Regions from separate parts of the Lachnoclostridium sp. Marseille-P6806 genome, predicted to be linked through region 1. Evidence: riboswitches for the same ligand, from Rfam matches in the RefSeq annotation. Region 1 holds a riboswitch; the other holds the start of a gene.
What was found. Region 1 has a riboswitch for FMN ahead of ACESON_RS10865 (ECF transporter S component). Riboswitches for the same ligand answer to the same signal wherever they lie in the genome.
Positions count from the first base shown of each region.

Region 2: linked by a shared signal. The riboswitch ahead of ribD (bifunctional diaminohydroxyphosphoribosylaminopyrimidine deaminase/5-amino-6-(5-phosphoribosylamino)uracil reductase RibD) and the one ahead of ACESON_RS10865 (ECF transporter S component) in region 1 are both predicted to bind FMN.

Region 1 covers NZ_CAXSLG010000007.1:197,231-205,133, reverse strand. The annotation lists gene ACESON_RS10885 (alanine/glycine:cation symporter family protein) at 1-711, opposite strand, end outside; gene ACESON_RS10880 (zinc dependent phospholipase C family protein) at 924-1,904, shown strand; gene ACESON_RS10875 (ComEC/Rec2 family competence protein) at 1,979-3,070, opposite strand; gene ACESON_RS10870 (BCCT family transporter) at 3,265-4,818, shown strand; gene ACESON_RS10865 (ECF transporter S component) at 5,022-5,663, opposite strand; FMN riboswitch at 5,846-5,964, opposite strand; gene nrdI (class Ib ribonucleoside-diphosphate reductase assembly flavoprotein NrdI) at 6,047-6,409, opposite strand; gene ACESON_RS10855 (N-acetylmuramoyl-L-alanine amidase) at 6,501-7,199, opposite strand; gene ACESON_RS10850 (metallophosphoesterase) at 7,262-7,903, opposite strand, start outside.
Region 2 covers NZ_CAXSLG010000005.1:149,254-157,156, forward strand. The annotation lists gene ACESON_RS08165 (relaxase/mobilization nuclease domain-containing protein) at 1-1,127, opposite strand, end outside; gene mobC (plasmid mobilization relaxosome protein MobC) at 1,099-1,497, opposite strand; gene ACESON_RS08175 (hypothetical protein) at 1,571-1,705, shown strand; gene ACESON_RS08180 (helix-turn-helix domain-containing protein) at 2,080-2,280, opposite strand; gene ACESON_RS08185 (sigma-70 family RNA polymerase sigma factor) at 2,255-2,716, opposite strand; gene ribE (6,7-dimethyl-8-ribityllumazine synthase) at 2,876-3,343, opposite strand; gene ACESON_RS08195 (bifunctional 3,4-dihydroxy-2-butanone-4-phosphate synthase/GTP cyclohydrolase II) at 3,365-4,564, opposite strand; gene ribE (riboflavin synthase) at 4,576-5,217, opposite strand; gene ribD (bifunctional diaminohydroxyphosphoribosylaminopyrimidine deaminase/5-amino-6-(5-phosphoribosylamino)uracil reductase RibD) at 5,198-6,286, opposite strand; FMN riboswitch at 6,460-6,574, opposite strand; partial or broken gene ACESON_RS08210 (Maff2 family protein) at 6,683-6,811, opposite strand; partial or broken gene ACESON_RS08215 (VirD4-like conjugal transfer protein, CD1115 family) at 7,030-7,854, opposite strand.

The DNA of each region.
Region 1 (7,903 bases):
AAAAAGAACCATTACAGAAAATGCAACATAAATTCCCGCGGACACCGGCATCAGCTTTTCTGTCACCCTGGAAATTCTTCCGATACCCCCCAGAATCACCAGTGCGGTAAGAATCGTTATAAGTACAGCGCTTGTCCCGGGCCGGATCCCTGCACTGAAGTTTAAGGTTGTACTCATAGAATTTGACTGTACCATGCTTCCCATTCCCAGTGAAGAAAGAAGGGCAAGACCCGCATAAAAAATCCCCATGCATCTGCTCCCCACTCCTCGCTCCATATATACCATAGGCCCGCACATCCAATGTCCATCCTGCTTTCGGTAACGGTATTTCTGTCCCAAAGCCGTTTCTGCATAGGCAGTCATCATTCCCATAAAAGCAGAAACCCACATCCAGAACAGAGCTCCCGGCCCTCCCGCAGTCAATGCTGTCGCCACTCCTACAATATTGCCTGTCCCAATAGTCGCTGCCAGCCCCGTACAGGCCGCCTGAAACGGCGTAATGCCGGAGTCCGCCATCCCTTCATTCTCCCTGTCGCCTTGTAACGGTTCCTCCTCCCAGATACTCCCAATGGTTTCTCTCCACCACTGTGAAAAGCCAAAAAACTGAAAACCGCCTGATTTTACCGTAAACCAGATTCCTGTAGCAAGAAAAATCATCATGGTCCACGGCCCCCAAACAATCACATGTATCGTTTCTGCCAACTGCTGCATTCTTACTCCCAATGTCTTTTTTCTATGTTTATGCAGCAAAGTCTCTTTCCTATACCGGACACAGATTCTGTGCTCCTCTCCCCTTTCTTCTGTATCTCCCGTTCTTCTTTATTTCCCTTTTTCCTTTATTTGTCCCCTCGCATTTCATGCCCGAATATGGTATGATAGAAAGGAACACTACGGGAAATTTTAAGAGAGAGGGGGCAGTTTATATGCCTGGATTTACCACACATTATATTCTGGGAATGAAGGCCTTCAATGATCTTCCCAACAATCAGCTAAAATATATTATTGCCAAATATCGTTGGCTTTACCAGCTTGGGCTTCAGGGACCAGATATGTTTTTCTACAACATTCCTATTCTCCGTCACAGAGATTACCGGAATGTAGGCTCCTATATGCATGAGCATCACATCCAGGATTTCTTCCGCTGCTATCTGGAAAATTTACAGGATATTGAATCCCGGCAGCAGAGAGAGGAAGGGCTTTCCTATTTCTGTGGCTTTGTCTGCCACTATATTGGCGACTCCATTTGCCATCCTTATGTATATGGCAGAATCGGCTATGATGCCAAAAATCCGACTATGGAAACTCACGGCCTTCATGCCGCTCTGGAAAATGATATTGATGCCCTGCTTTTATGGAAATATAAAAAGAAAAAGCCTTCTCAGTTTAACCAAGCGGCAACCATTTGCCTGAACGGAATGGAAATGCAGTTCATCTCCCAGTTCCTGGCAAAATGTATCAATGAGGTCTATTACCCCATTACCTATGAAAACAGCTTCCAGGTATCTTCATCCATGATTTACCGCTCCATTCTTGCTCTGCGGTTTGGATGCCGCACTCTGGCCGATCCCTCCGGCAAAAAAACTGACCGGATCGCCTTTGTTGAGAACCTTGTGCTGAAAAAACCGGTAGCCTCCACCAAACTGGTCACAGATAAAGTAAAGAATCCTCGTCAGTGCCTGAATCTGGATCACGAGCTATGGTGCAATCCCTGGGATCGAAGACTTGCCTCAAGGGCCTCCTTCCCGGATCTATTCCGGTATTCTTTGCTGAAATGCAGCAACGTAAACGCGCTGATCAATACCAGCATCCATTCCACTCGTCAGGCAGATGCCCAGGAACTGGAACGGCTTCTCCACGAGCTGGGAAGCTATTCTTATCACAGCGGACTGGCTGTAACAGACTGATTTTTTATTAAATAATATGTGGCAGCCGGAATTTATCCGCTGCCACAATAATGCTGTCTTTTCGTTTTTCTTTTTTACCGCATAATCTGATCGCCATCTTTTATACAGTAATGCCGCTTTACATGAAGCTTCTCCATCCAGCTTTTTGTTTCCGGCGTCTGGTAGCCGCCGCCTTCATTATCCCAAAGCCATCCAGGCGTAGGCCAAAGACAGATTTCCGGATCTATGGCCTGATAAACAGCTTCACTGACTCCATTCTGTCCGTGGTGAGCCATCTGCACAACATCAGATTTTAATGCCTCTGCTCCTGCCTGCTCCAGGAGCAAATCGCCACCAATCTTCTGCAAATCTCCAAGGAACAAAATCGATACCCCATGAACTACCATACGATAAGCAATTCCTGCATCATTGCCGTCCCGCTCTCCTATTTGCTCCGGTCCTGGCTCATAGCGTTCATTCATTACCGTCACTGTCACATCATCTACGGTAATCGTCTGTCCCCTCTCTACAATCTGGCATACTCTATCTGGAAGCTTCTCCAATTCTCCAATAATTGCAGCCGCTGTGCCATAATCTCCCGGTTCATGAATCGCATACCAGTCCAAATCTGCAAAATTATAATAGATATGCTGAATTTCTATTCCCGTATCTTCACCTTCTGCCTCTGTCTGCAAAAGATTCAAAAGAGCACCTACATGATCCGTATGCGTATGGGTCAGAAACCAGGCATCCACATGACCGCCTCTCCGACGGATTTCCTCCATCAGGTGCTCTCCATCTTCCCAACGACCGCCATCTATTACAATCAGATTTCCATTTTTTGTTTCTATTAAAAATGACATCATCTGCCCTTTTGTCTGATTGGAGAGCATCATCAGTTCAGCTCCCCCCAGAATCGGCTTCTCTTCCCCGGTTCCGCTGCTTTGCATCTCTCCGACTGTCACAAGCTGGCCGGAATTTTCAGGCTGCTCTGCGGTCCCCCTGGCATAGCTTTCTTTTCTCCATGTCATAAATCCTGTAGCAGCCAACACTACTGTCAGCACTGCAATCCCCCCGGATACCAGCCCTTTTCCAGCAAAGGCTCTTGCTGATTTCTGTTTTCTCCTGCTTCTCCCTGCCCCTGCCCTTCTGTTTTCTCTCTCCATTTCTGCCGTCACATCTTTCATTTTTTCTGCTATTTTACCAGAATTCCTTCTTTTTTGATAGACTCCCTCCTAAACTGAAAGAAATTCGCAAGAAATCCCTCTTGCATTTTTTCTCCTGCAATGCTAATATGTTCAATATAATTTAATTTTTAATATTTTTGAACATTTTACTCGCAGATATTTCTGTAAAACTGCTATAGGAGGTATTTTGCATTATGAAAAAAGAACAAAATCGGGCTTCCGACACTTCGCTGGCCCGCCGGCTGGACTGGTTTATTACACTGATTCCCTTTCTCTGTATTGTGATTCTCTGTATCTGGTTTGTTCGCAATCCAGAACAGTCCTCCCAGCTTTTAGCTTCTATCCGCTCTCTCCTTGGGGATCAGATGGGCAGTTATTACCTGCTGATCGGCCTGGGTGTATTTTTCTGCTCCCTGTATATGGCCTTTTCCCGCTTTGGAAACATTCGGCTGGGAGATCTGGAAAAACCGGAATATACTTTTTTTCAGTGGGGCTCCATGATGTTTACTGCCGGACTGGCTGCAGATATTCTTTTTTACTCCTGCTGTGAATGGATCCTGTATGCCAATGAACCTCACATTGAAGAAATGGGCGGAATTCAGGAATGGGCCTCTACCTATCCTCTGTTTCACTGGGGACCGATTCCCTGGAGTTTTTATCTGGTTCTGGCCGTGGCGTTCGGCTTTATGCTTCATGTCCGCAAAAGAACCAAGCAGAAATTTTCTGAGTCCTGTCGTCCGATTCTTGGAAAGCGGGTGGATGGGTGGAGTGGTAAAATCATCGATTTCATTGCTGTGATTGCTCTCCTTGCAGGTACTGCCACTACTTTTTCCCTGGCAACACCTCTGCTTTCCATGGCAATCAGCCGCGTTACCGGAATTCCTCAGAGCGTCGCTCTTACCATCTTTATTTTAATCAGTATCTGCTGTATTTACACCTTCTGTGTCTATCTTGGAATGAAAGGTGTACAGCTAGCTGCCTCCTGCTGCGTTTATCTGTTTTTTATGCTCCTTGCCTATGTATTTTTCCTGGGAGGAGAAAGCCGATACATTATTGAAACTGGTCTAAGCTCCATTGGTAATCTGGTTCAGAACTTTATCGGACTGTCCACCTGGACAGATGCCCTGCGCACCAGCTCCTTCCCTCAGAACTGGACCATCTTTTACTGGTCCTACTGGATTGTATGGTGTGTAGCAACTCCTTTTTTCATTGGCTCTATCAGCCGAGGGAGAACTGTTCGCCAGGTTGTACTGGGAGGATATTCCTTTGGTCTGGCTGGAACCTTTACCTCCTTCATCATTCTCGGCAATTATGGAATGGGGCTGCAGATGCATGGACGGTTGGATCTGCTTTCTGTATATACAAAAACCGGAGATTTATATGCTGCCATTGTTTCCGTTCTGGAACAGCTTCCGCTTCCCGGACTGGTGCTGATTCTTCTGGTCCTTTGTATGGTAACCTTTTACTCTACATCCTTTGATTCCATTACTCTGGTGGCTGCCGCTTATTCCTACAAGGAGTTGAAGCCGAACGAGGAACCAAACCGGAACATTAAACTGTTCTGGTCTATTATGCTGATTCTGCTTCCCATTGCCCTGATTTTTTCCGAAAATTCCATGGCAAACCTGCAGACAGTATCCATCATTGCCGCCTTCCCTCTGGGAATCATTATCATCCTGATCCTGGGAAGCTTTTTTAAAGATGCCGATGCTTATCTAAAAGAAAAGCAGAATGAAAAGACTTTATAAGCACTAAAAAGAAAGCACTTTGACACACAGCCGAACCGAAACAAAGTCGCGTCACCATCCCTTTTCCTCTAACGAGCAGTGTGCATACTCGCGGAACATTTTTGTATCTTTCGATCAAATTTTCTATAATACAAAAGAGAATCGCCAAAGCCGGTATCTATTCCGCTATTCTGGCGATTCTCTTTTATATTATTTTTTTAATTCTAAGCACGCAGTTTTCTGCTCTGGCCATTTCGCTTCTCTGTTCCAATACTGTGAATCATAGCGCTGATATGCTTATAAACCAGCACCGTAATCATGGAAACCACAATTCCCTTAATCACATTAAACGGCCCTACACAGATAACAGCAAAAGTCCACACATTGCTGACTGCCGGGTTAATAGCCGCCCCGGCCGCAATGATATTTTCCAATGGCATAAAATTGGAATAAAAAGGCAGCATAACCAACGCATTTCCCACGATTGCTGCAGCTGACATGAGAAGGGTTCCTGCTGTCAGAGCTGCCATAGCGCCTTTTCGGGTTTTCTTAAACTGATAAATCAGACCTGCCGGAATAACCATTGCACAGCCAAAGGTCAGATTGGCCAGTTCTCCCACAAAGCCTGTGCTAGTTGGCTTCAATACCAGCTTAACCAAGATTTTCACAACTTCAATAACAGCCCCGGCCACTGGTCCTAAAGCAAAGGTTCCTACCAGAACCGGAACTTCACTGATATCAAGACCATAAAAGCTGGGAGCAAGGAAAGGCAGCGGTATCTCAAATACCATCAGCACCCCTGCCAGAGCTCCGAACATCCCCATCAGAACAACATTTTTTGTTGTCATTAATTTGTTTTCCTTCATGATAACTTCCTCCTGAAAATTATAATATAAGCTCATTCTCCAGAGGAATCATGTGTCTGCCCCTTCGCCGTACCGCCGTTTTTTTGCTTTTCAGGAAAGAGACTTCCCATAAAACAAAAACCCCGGATCCTAAGATCCGGGGCAATATTTTGATCGACAATCACAGCAGCTTTGCTGCCACACAATCTCTTCTCTCATCCAGACTATACTGTCGGTTCCGGAATCACACCGGATCAGCCGCCATAAGCGGTTCGCGGACTATACCGCCGGTGGGGAATTGCGCCCCGCCCCGAAGAACTTATTTATAACTGAATCATAACATAGAAATCCCCAGTTTTCAAGTTCTTTCCGGTATCTGTCCATTTTTAATATAACAACTCTTCCTATTCCGCACACTCCTGCAGACGGGAACGAATCTGGCGATAATCCCATTCATTTCCGGCACCATCAACCTGGGCAATCACAGGAACCTGATACTCTTTTGCAATAATCTCTCCGGCTGCACAGAACGTATCTCCATGACGCTGCATATTACCAGAAACTACAACACCCTTTAGCAGGCTGTGATTTTCTTTCAGAAACTGCTCCACTACCGGAGGTACAATACCTCTTCCGTCCGTATAGGTAAAAAGAATAAAATCACCCTCGGCCTTCTCTGTACCGTCTGCCAGTTTTTTTGCTTCCAGTCCCAGAGACTGAATCAGTTTTTCTACATTTCCTGTTCTTGATGCATATATATATTTCATAAGAATTCTTCCTTTCGTAATCTGTTCAAATGTCTGTTTGGATATTAGTATTATCTAACCGCCTATAGTCTACCATTTTACTATGATTTTGTCAACCGGAAGTATTGATATATTCCATAATTCCCATATAGATAGTCCAGGCCAGCCGCTGCTGATACTCTTCTGAATTCAGTCGTGCTGCTTCTTCCCAGTTTGAAAGAAATCCGCACTCTACAATCACAACAGGTACTTTCACATGAAGCAGAAGATAATAATTGCCATTTGGTTTTGCCAGCCTTCTGTTTTTCTCTCCTAATACAAAATCAAAACGCTTCTGCAGGATTTCTGCCAGGCGCTTTCCTTCTGCAGAATCCTTATAATAAAATACCTGGCCTCCAAATATGGCTTCTTCATGATAACTGTTCTGATGAATGCTGACTGCCAGGATCGGTGCCGCCTCGTTGATTTTATCGCACCGGTTTTTCATATCTGCTCTTTTTTTATTGGCATCATCTTCCTGGTAAAGCCCGCAATCATCCTCTCTTGTCATAATAACCGTCACATCCGATGCTTCCAGGAAGCCTTTTACCTTTTCTGCAATCTGAAGATTAATATCCTTCTCCAGGCTTCCGTCAACTCCGATTTTTCCAGGATCCGTGCCGCCATGTCCACTGTCAAGAACTACCACTGGTTGTTTTTTTCCCGCTGTCACATTCTGACCGGATACCATAAGCCCTGCATGCCTGGATATCAGAAACACAAAAGTCAGCAGCATAGCCGCCATCAGTATTTCCGCTTTCCGATTCTCCACAAAAATCCCTCTCATCCCTTCAGACTATATTCTAATATATCCTGAAGAAACGGAAAAAAGAATCAGTCCACAATCAGACGATTATAATCATGAACCGCATCCGACACAATATATTCCACATATTCTCCCAACACCGTCAGAGTTCCCTCATTCAGCCACATAAGGTAAGCTGGATCCGAAAGCACTTCATTTTTAATCTGATACGCTGTTCCCTGATAATAATAATAATTAAGCCTTGCATACAGATCCGACATCTGTTTTTTCCTGTCCTCCGGAATATCAGGAACTGCGTTTAATGCCGTCATTGACTGATTATAAAACACCCTTCTAAGGAATGGTTCCTGGAACTTCCGAAACTCCAGCAGATCCCGTTCCTTTCTTCCATGCTCTCTGGCCCAGGACTCCACATCCACAGACCAGGTTCCATACTGATAAGAACCATCATCCCGGCAGGTTAAAACTCCATATTGACAGGCTGGCGTTGCCAAAGAGGAAGTCACAGCCTCCCACACTCCTCTGTTATCCTCAGAGCGCATTGTATGCTGAACATGAAGGTGGCCGCTTAAAAACAGCTTCACATCCCATTCATCCAGAATATTCACCAGCTGTTCTCCATGCTCAATCGTACAGTCATCCACATAGATTTTGCTCTCCTCCAGCAGATTGTGATGTGCAACAGGAATCACGTCCATTGCCTCCTCCCA
Region 2 (7,903 bases), on a different contig from region 1:
TGCTTTAGGTTGTGCTTTGCCGCCCAGCGGTCATAGCCCACGCCCTTGCCCTCGGCTCGCTTGGCTTCCCGGTCAACCATGCGCTGCAAGGTGTTGTCTGCCGGGGTGGTTTTTGCGGTTTTTTCCCCTTGTGACGGCTTTTTAACTGCGACAGGGTATTCGGGTATGGCTTTGGTCTGTTCGGCGGCTCTGTGGGCGTTCTGCGTGAGCAGGGCAAGGACAGCAGCCTTGTCAAAATCGTCCCCCAGCTTCCGGGCTGTGATAGGCTTTGTCCTGTCCGGCGTGAGGTAGGAAAGCCGCCCTCGGCTCTCCTTGACGGTCACACCCTCCCGCAGCAAAAGGGAAGAAAACTCGTCAAAGCTGCCAGCTTGGGAAAGTGCCTGCCGTATCGTCCGGCGCAGCTTCGCCTTGTCCGTTTCAAACTTGGTGGGCTTGGTCGGCTGTCCTGCGGCTTCTCTGGCGGCGTTCTCTTTATCAAGGGCAAGCTGCCCTTTCTTTGCCGCCCAGTATTCCCGTTCGGTTATCCGTTCCTTGCTGCCGTTCAAGAGGTCGATTTGGTAAAGCCCCTCCCGGTGGCACATCTCCATGACTTCACTCTTGAAATATTCCATAGCGGTATTGGTGCAGCGGTGCTTGCAGCCCTCCCGTGTGTCGGCTGGTCTGTCCATGTAGGGCAGAAGCGGGACTTCATAAATCCGCAGGGAGTTGATGACGATATGCACATGGATATTGCCGCTGTGGTTATGCCCGTCCGGGTGGGTGCAGATTAGGGCTTGGTGTCCGGGGAAATGCTCTTTACAGAACTGCTCGCCCAGCTCCTGCGCCCGGTCTACGGTCAAGCCGTTGTCTGTCCCGTCCCGTGGGTCAAAGCTGATGATATAATGGTGGCTTTTCACATCTTCCCGTTTTTGGTTTTTCTCATAGCGGAGATTGGCTCGCATACAGGCAACAGCGAAATCCTCGCCCCCGCAGTTGAGGGAAGAAATGCGGTAATCCTCCCTCGGTATCAGCCGCCCGTTTTCATCAAGGGTGGGCTTCATGGTAAACTCGTCATGCTCAAATGTGAGGTAGGCTTCCGCTGCGCCATAGTCGGCATTTTTAGAGCTGATATGTTTGAATGTTGCCAACAGCGTCACCCACTTTCTGCAAAACTTCAAACTTCAGGGCAGCAAGGTCGGAAACCGCCGCCCGTACCTCCTCGGCAAGCTGCGGGTAGGGGCTGTGCCACTCATTCAGCGTCCGGGCTATCTGGTTTAAGTTGCCGCCGATCCTGCCGTATTCGGCGGTCAGCTTCCCGACAGCGGCAAGCAGCTCGTCATTGACGGGGGAAACAGTTATGATGGGGCGTATGGCTGCCCCGGTTATGGCTTGCCGGATAAACTCGGCTTGGCTCATGTTGCAGGCAGAAAGCCTTTCCGCAAACTCGGCGTATTCTTCCTCGGTCATGCGTGTTTTGACTACCCGGCTGCGGTGGGGCGTGTTGTATCGTTTTCGCATGGTAAAACCTCCTTTCTGTGCGTGGTGTTCTCTCACTAATAGGAGAAAAACAGGGTGTAAAGCGGAACTGTTTTTGAAAAATCCGAAAAAATATTTTGAGGGATTTTTAAGCGGCGTAAGCCGCATGGCAGGGTTTGGGGAAGGCACTCCCCAACAAGATTCCCGCAGGGGCAAAATGAGCGATAAGCGAATTTTGGTACTGCGGTAGAATCTTGCTCTAAGAAACTGCCGGACTGCCGTTCACTTCCTACTGCCACTTTTTCGGGAAATCTATAACCAGCTTTTTTATAAAAGGCTGCGGGCTGGCGTTCTTCCCCTTACTCCCTACAAACCACAAAAGAGCAGAATGGACGGACTTTCCGGCAAGAACTTTTCCAGCGGCTCGGTCTTTCCCGACAATAAGGCGTTTCGGAAGCTGCGTTTTGCCCGCTGTCTGAAAAAACGGCAGCCTTTTTTGGTTTCACTATCTAATACGGAACTTTTGGAAATTTGCCAAAAATGGGCGCAAAAAAAGCAGCAAATCTTTTTCGGATTTACTGCTTCGTGTGCCGCTGCGGGGCGGCGGGATATTCAGTTTTTATGTTATCGGTCCAGCCGGAACTTGAACAGGCTTTCAATCAGCTTTGTTCTAATGTAGTCCTCCATATCAGAATTATAATAGCCGTTCATTTTGGAGAAATAGCGGATATATCCGGCATATCGGTCAAGGACAGTTTGTATCGCTATGGGGTCGCCTTCATGTGCTTTTATTATCGTGTCATAGGGGAGAAGTCGGTTGCTCATGGAACAACACCTCCATTTCTTCTTTCAGCCGCTTTAAGGCAAGCTGGATATGCCGCCCGATTGTGCTGCGTGTCCAGCCGCTTTGTTCTCCGATTTCTTTCTGTGTCAAGTGCTGGAAGTAATACAAAAAGATTTCCTCCTGCGTCTGTTCCGGCAGTTCGACAAGAGCCGCCGCAAGGGAATAGCTATCTAAAAATATCGTCTTCCCCCGGACAGAGAACGGATAAGTTTCGCCATAGTCCGGCACTTGAAAATACTCGTCTGTGGTGCTTAGTTGGACAAACTTTTCTTCGGTCAGATATTCAAGGGAGATTTCCCGTTTCCACCTCGCCGCCAGCATACGGGCAGCGTCAAAGGACGCATGGCGAATAACAATCCGGCAATAGGTATCATGGGTATAGCGGATATGTTCTTGATAGGATTCCTGTTCAGTCATGGAAAATCCCCCTTTCTTCGATTATGGGAAAGGGCGGTAGCACTTTTTACTGTCGCCCCTTGATTACCCACCAGCAAGGACAGACGGGGCTGTCAACGGTGGGCGCAGCCCATTCACTTGCCGTTGACTGGCTCGGCTGATTCTGCTATGGAAAAATATTTATTTTTCAATTTCCTCAATAAGATTTACCATTTCGATTGCACTGACAGCACAATCATATCCCTTATTTCCCACCTTTGTTCCTGCCCTCTCAATCGCCTGTTCAATACTGTCAGTAGTAAGTACACCAAACAGTACGGGTATACCGCTTTCCAGAGAAACAGTAGCAATCCCTTTCGCCACCTCACTGCATACATAGTCATAATGACTGGTTGAGCCGCGAATAACCGCCCCCAAACAAATTATTACGTCATACTTTCCGCTTTTTGCCATTCTGGACGCAATTAGAGGGATTTCAAATGCTCCGGGAACCCACGCCACATGAATATTTTTTTCTTCTACGTCATGACGGAGCAAAGCGTCCATAGCCCCTCCCAACAACTTAGCAGTGATAAATTCGTTAAACCTTGCCGCTACAATCCCAACTTTGATTCCTTTTGACACAAGTTTTCCTTCAAATGTTTTCATATCGTATTTTCCTCCTGCGATTTAGTATTTTAGAATATGTCCCATACGTTTCTGCTTGGTTTTGAGGTATAACAAATCGTGCGCCGTAGCGTCCATTTGGAGCGGAATACGTTCCGTGATTTCAAGCCCAAATTCCGCAAGCTGATAAACTTTATCTGGATTATTCGTTAAAAGCCGCATACTTGATACGCCCAAATCCCGTAAAATCTGTGCGCCGATATAATATTCCCGTTCATCGCCTGAAAAGCCTAATGCAAGGTTTGCTTCTAACGTGTCCATTCCCTGCTCTTGCAGCTCATAGGCACGCAGCTTATTGATAAGCCCGATACCCCGTCCTTCCTGCCGCATATAGAGCAAGATACCCCGTCCCTCTTTTTCAATCTGCGTCATGGCTGAAGCAAATTGCTGTCCGCAATCACAGCGTAGGGAGCCAAAGGTATCACCGGTCAAACATTCCGAATGAACACGGCATAGAATATGTTTCCCATCTCCGATTTCCCCTTTTACAAGAGCAATATGATGTTCTCCATTTAGCTTATTTACAAAACCATATGCGATAAAATCCCCATATTTGGTCGGCATTTTTACAGTTGTTACCCGCTCGACCAAATGGTCATGGCACTTACGGTAATTTTGCAAATCTTGTATGGTAATAAATTTTATTCCAAAACGCTCTGCCAGTTCAAAAAGCTCTGTTGTTCTCATCATCGTTCCATCTTCACGCATGATTTCACAGCATAATCCACATTCTTTTAATCCAGCCAACCGGCATAAATCTACAGTTGCTTCCGTGTGCCCGTTTCTCTCTAACACACCATTTTTCTTTGCAAGCAGTGGAAACATATGTCCAGGTCTACGGAAATCCTCTGGCTTTACATTTTCCTCCACACATGCAAGGGCGGTGATTGAGCGTTCAGCAGCAGAAATTCCGGTAGAAGTTGTTACATGGTCAATAGAAACAGTAAAAGCCGTTTCATGGTTATCGGTATTTCTTTCTACCATTTGCGGAATTTTGAGCTTGCTTACATAGTCCTCTGACATAGGCATACAAATCAGCCCTTTTCCGTAGGTCGCCATAAAGTTAATATTTTCCGTTGTTGCGAATTGTGCTGCGCAGATAAAATCCCCTTCATTTTCCCGTTCCGCATCATCTGTTACTAAAATTATTTTTCCTTTTTTCAAATCTTCAAGTGCCTCTTCGATTTTATGAAACGCTGCCATGCGACATCCTCCTAATAACCATATTTCTCTAAAAATTCCTTTGTGATATGACTGTCCGTGTTCTGTTTGAAAGACAAGAATTTTCCAACATATTTTCCAACTATATCTGCTTCCAGATTGACAGAATCACCCTCTTTTCGCTCATTCAATACTGTTTGTCTGACGGTATGGGGAATCGCTGAAATAGAAAATCTATCTCTGTCGGCTTTGGCAATTGTCAAACTGATACCGTCGATTGCAACAGAACCTTTTTCTACAACATACCTCATGATTTCCGGGTTTGTATGTATGGTAAACCAGACCGCATTATCATCTTTTTGTATGTACACGATTTTGCCTGTGCCATCTATATGTCCGGAGACAATGTGTCCTCCAAATCTTCCGCTTGCCGACATTGCTCGTTCCAGATTCACATGACCACCAGGGATAAGGGCTGCCAGTGCAGAACGGTTTAAGGTTTCGTGCATAACGTCCGCAACAAATGAGCCTGAGTACAGGGCTGTAACAGTTAGACAAACTCCATTTACTGCAATACTATCCCCTATTTTCATATCCTCCAGCACTGTTTTCGCACAAACTTCAAGGACGACGGAAAGCTGTCCTTTTTTGATTTTATGAACCGTTCCGATTTCCTCAATGATTCCCGTAAACACTTTGCTCTACCTCACTTTCAATCAGAAAATCTTCACCCAGCGGAAGAACACAGCTATTCTTTAATCGGAAAGCCGCAGTAGGATAGCAAATGCCCTCTCCCTCTATCGGAGTTTTTGCAGCCTGTCCACCAAATAATTTAGGTGCGATATAAGCCTGCACTTTCTGTACAATACCGCTGGAAAGAGCTGCCCAATTTAACGTCCCTCCACCCTCCAGCAAAATGCTGTCAATCTGTTTTTCCCCTAATAAATACATAAGCTGTTCTAAATCCACATGACCGTTTCTTTCCTCGACAAGCAGGACATGGCAGCCTTTTTTCTCATACAAGGCACATCTTTCTGCGTCCCTGCAACAGGTTGCAATTATTGTAGGAATCTGCTTTGCTGTGGAAACAACGTTCGCACTTAGAGGTATGCGAAGCGTGGTGTCACAAATAATGCGAATCGGATTTTTTCCACCCTCTATCCGGCAGGTAAGCTGTGGGTCGTCTGTCAATATTGTTCCGATTCCTGCCATAATTGCAGCATATCGGTGACGCTGCTGTGCGACATGGCGTCGTGCCGTTTCGCCCGTGACCCATTTTGACGCTCCTGTTTTAGTTGAAATTTTTCCGTCCATTGTCATGGCATACTTCATCACTACAAAAGGACGCTTGGTTTGAATGTAATGGAAAAACACTTCATTGAGCCTCTCGCAGTCCTCCTGTAAAATATGTTCTGTCACCAAAATCCCTTGTTTTTTTAGAATTTGTATTCCTTTTCCGCTGACAAGGGGATTGGGGTCACCAGAACCGATTACTACCCGTTCAATGCCTGCTTCCATGATTGCATTGATGCAGGGCGGCTGCTTTCCATAATGGCAGCAAGGTTCTAAAGTCACATACATGGTCGCACCTTTTGGATTTTCTGTACATGCCGCTAACGCATTACGTTCTGCATGAGCTTCGCCATATTTTTCGTGCCAACCCTGCCCGATTATCCGTCCTTCCTTTACAATGACAGCTCCTACCATAGGGTTAGGAGAAGTAAAACCGCATCCTTTTTTTGCAAGCTGTAATGCGATTTTCATATAATCACTGTCATTCACAGTATCACCTCCACAAATAGAAAATGCCTTGAACAAAATCGTTCAAGGCAAAAGCAAAAGAGCGCAGGGAATACCTGTGCAAATATAAAGCTCTGGAATATAAAATATCCCAGAGCAATCGCTTTACACGCAGAAAAGAAAACTTTCCTGCGCTTCTTAATCTTCTTTCATCCAGACTATACTGTCGGCTTCGGAGTTTCACCGAATCATGCCTTGCGGCTCGTGGGCTATACCACCGGTAGGGAATTGCACCCTGCCCTGAAGATTTTATTCAATTTACAGGATAAGTATAATCATCTGTTCAATAGTTGTCAAGATTTTTTAGGAATAATGGGCTGCTGCCTGTTCAAATTCTTGTGTGTTACTTTACCGCACATGAGCATTTGCACCAGGGTTGTCGTTGCCGTAACCTTCCAGCAGGTTGATAACGCCCCAGATACCGAGACCGGCACCGAGCGCGATAACGAGGGTCTGAAGAACGGTGATTGCCTGTTCAAAAAATGCCATATAGTTTGTTAGCCGGAATCTGATTAAAAAATAGGTTTGTCATGTTTCATAGGCATACAAAAGCCGGAACAATCTGCCGCCCGGTTTCCGGGGGCATGATTCCGGCTGTCCTCCTTTTTCATTATTTTTCTTGCGATTGTCCGCTTTGTACGCCAATGGCCCGTAGAGGGCAGGTGCGGCGAATAGATAAGATCACTCCTTTCAAAAGCGGAACGAAGTTAAGCGCCCTTTGTGTCTACTTCATATACATCGCAGACCTCATTGGGCTTGAGTTTCAGCCTTGCGGACAGGAATGCTTCAATGTCAAAAGCGTTCTTGTCATCCGCGTCGGCAGTGTACTTGAAATTGGGGTGCTTGGTAATGTCGTACTTATCCGAAAGGAAAGGACGCACGCCACGCAGCTGGAGGATGCACTTGTTTCCATCCATCGTCGCAAGCTCATCCTGGCTCATCAGCTCTTTCCCCAATTTTTGATAGTTGAGCGAGTGGGAAGTTTCCCGTCCACGGCTCTCTCCGGTGTTGTAGGTGTCAATGGTTTCCTTGCCCAGCACGGCAGTCAGCTCCTTGAGGGTGGTTGGCTCCTTACCGCCCAGGAAAATGGAAGTATCCATGTTGCCGATGATGGTATCTGCATTGTCCTTATAGATCGCCTTGAGCTGACTCTGCGCCTGCAACACCAGACAGGCGGAGATCTCACGGCTTCGGATGGTGGCGACCAGCTTTTCCAGACGAGGAATCTGCCCGATATTGGCGGCTTCATCAATGAGACAGCGCACATGGACCGGGAGCCTGCCGCCATACACATCGTCGGCTTTTTCGCAGAGCAGGTTGAAAAGTTGGGTATAACACATGGAAATAAGGAAGTTGAAGCTATCGTCAGTATCACTCATGATGAGGAACAGGGCAGTTTTCCGGTCTCCCAGAGTGTCCAGCTCCAGCTCATCATAGGCCGTGACCTCACGCAGCTCTGCAATGTCGAATACCGCAAGGCGCGCACCACAGGAAATCAGGATCGACTTGGCTGTTTTTCCAGAGACAAATTGTCAAGGACTTTTTCATCAAATTCACAAAAAATCTACAAAAAAGGTGCCA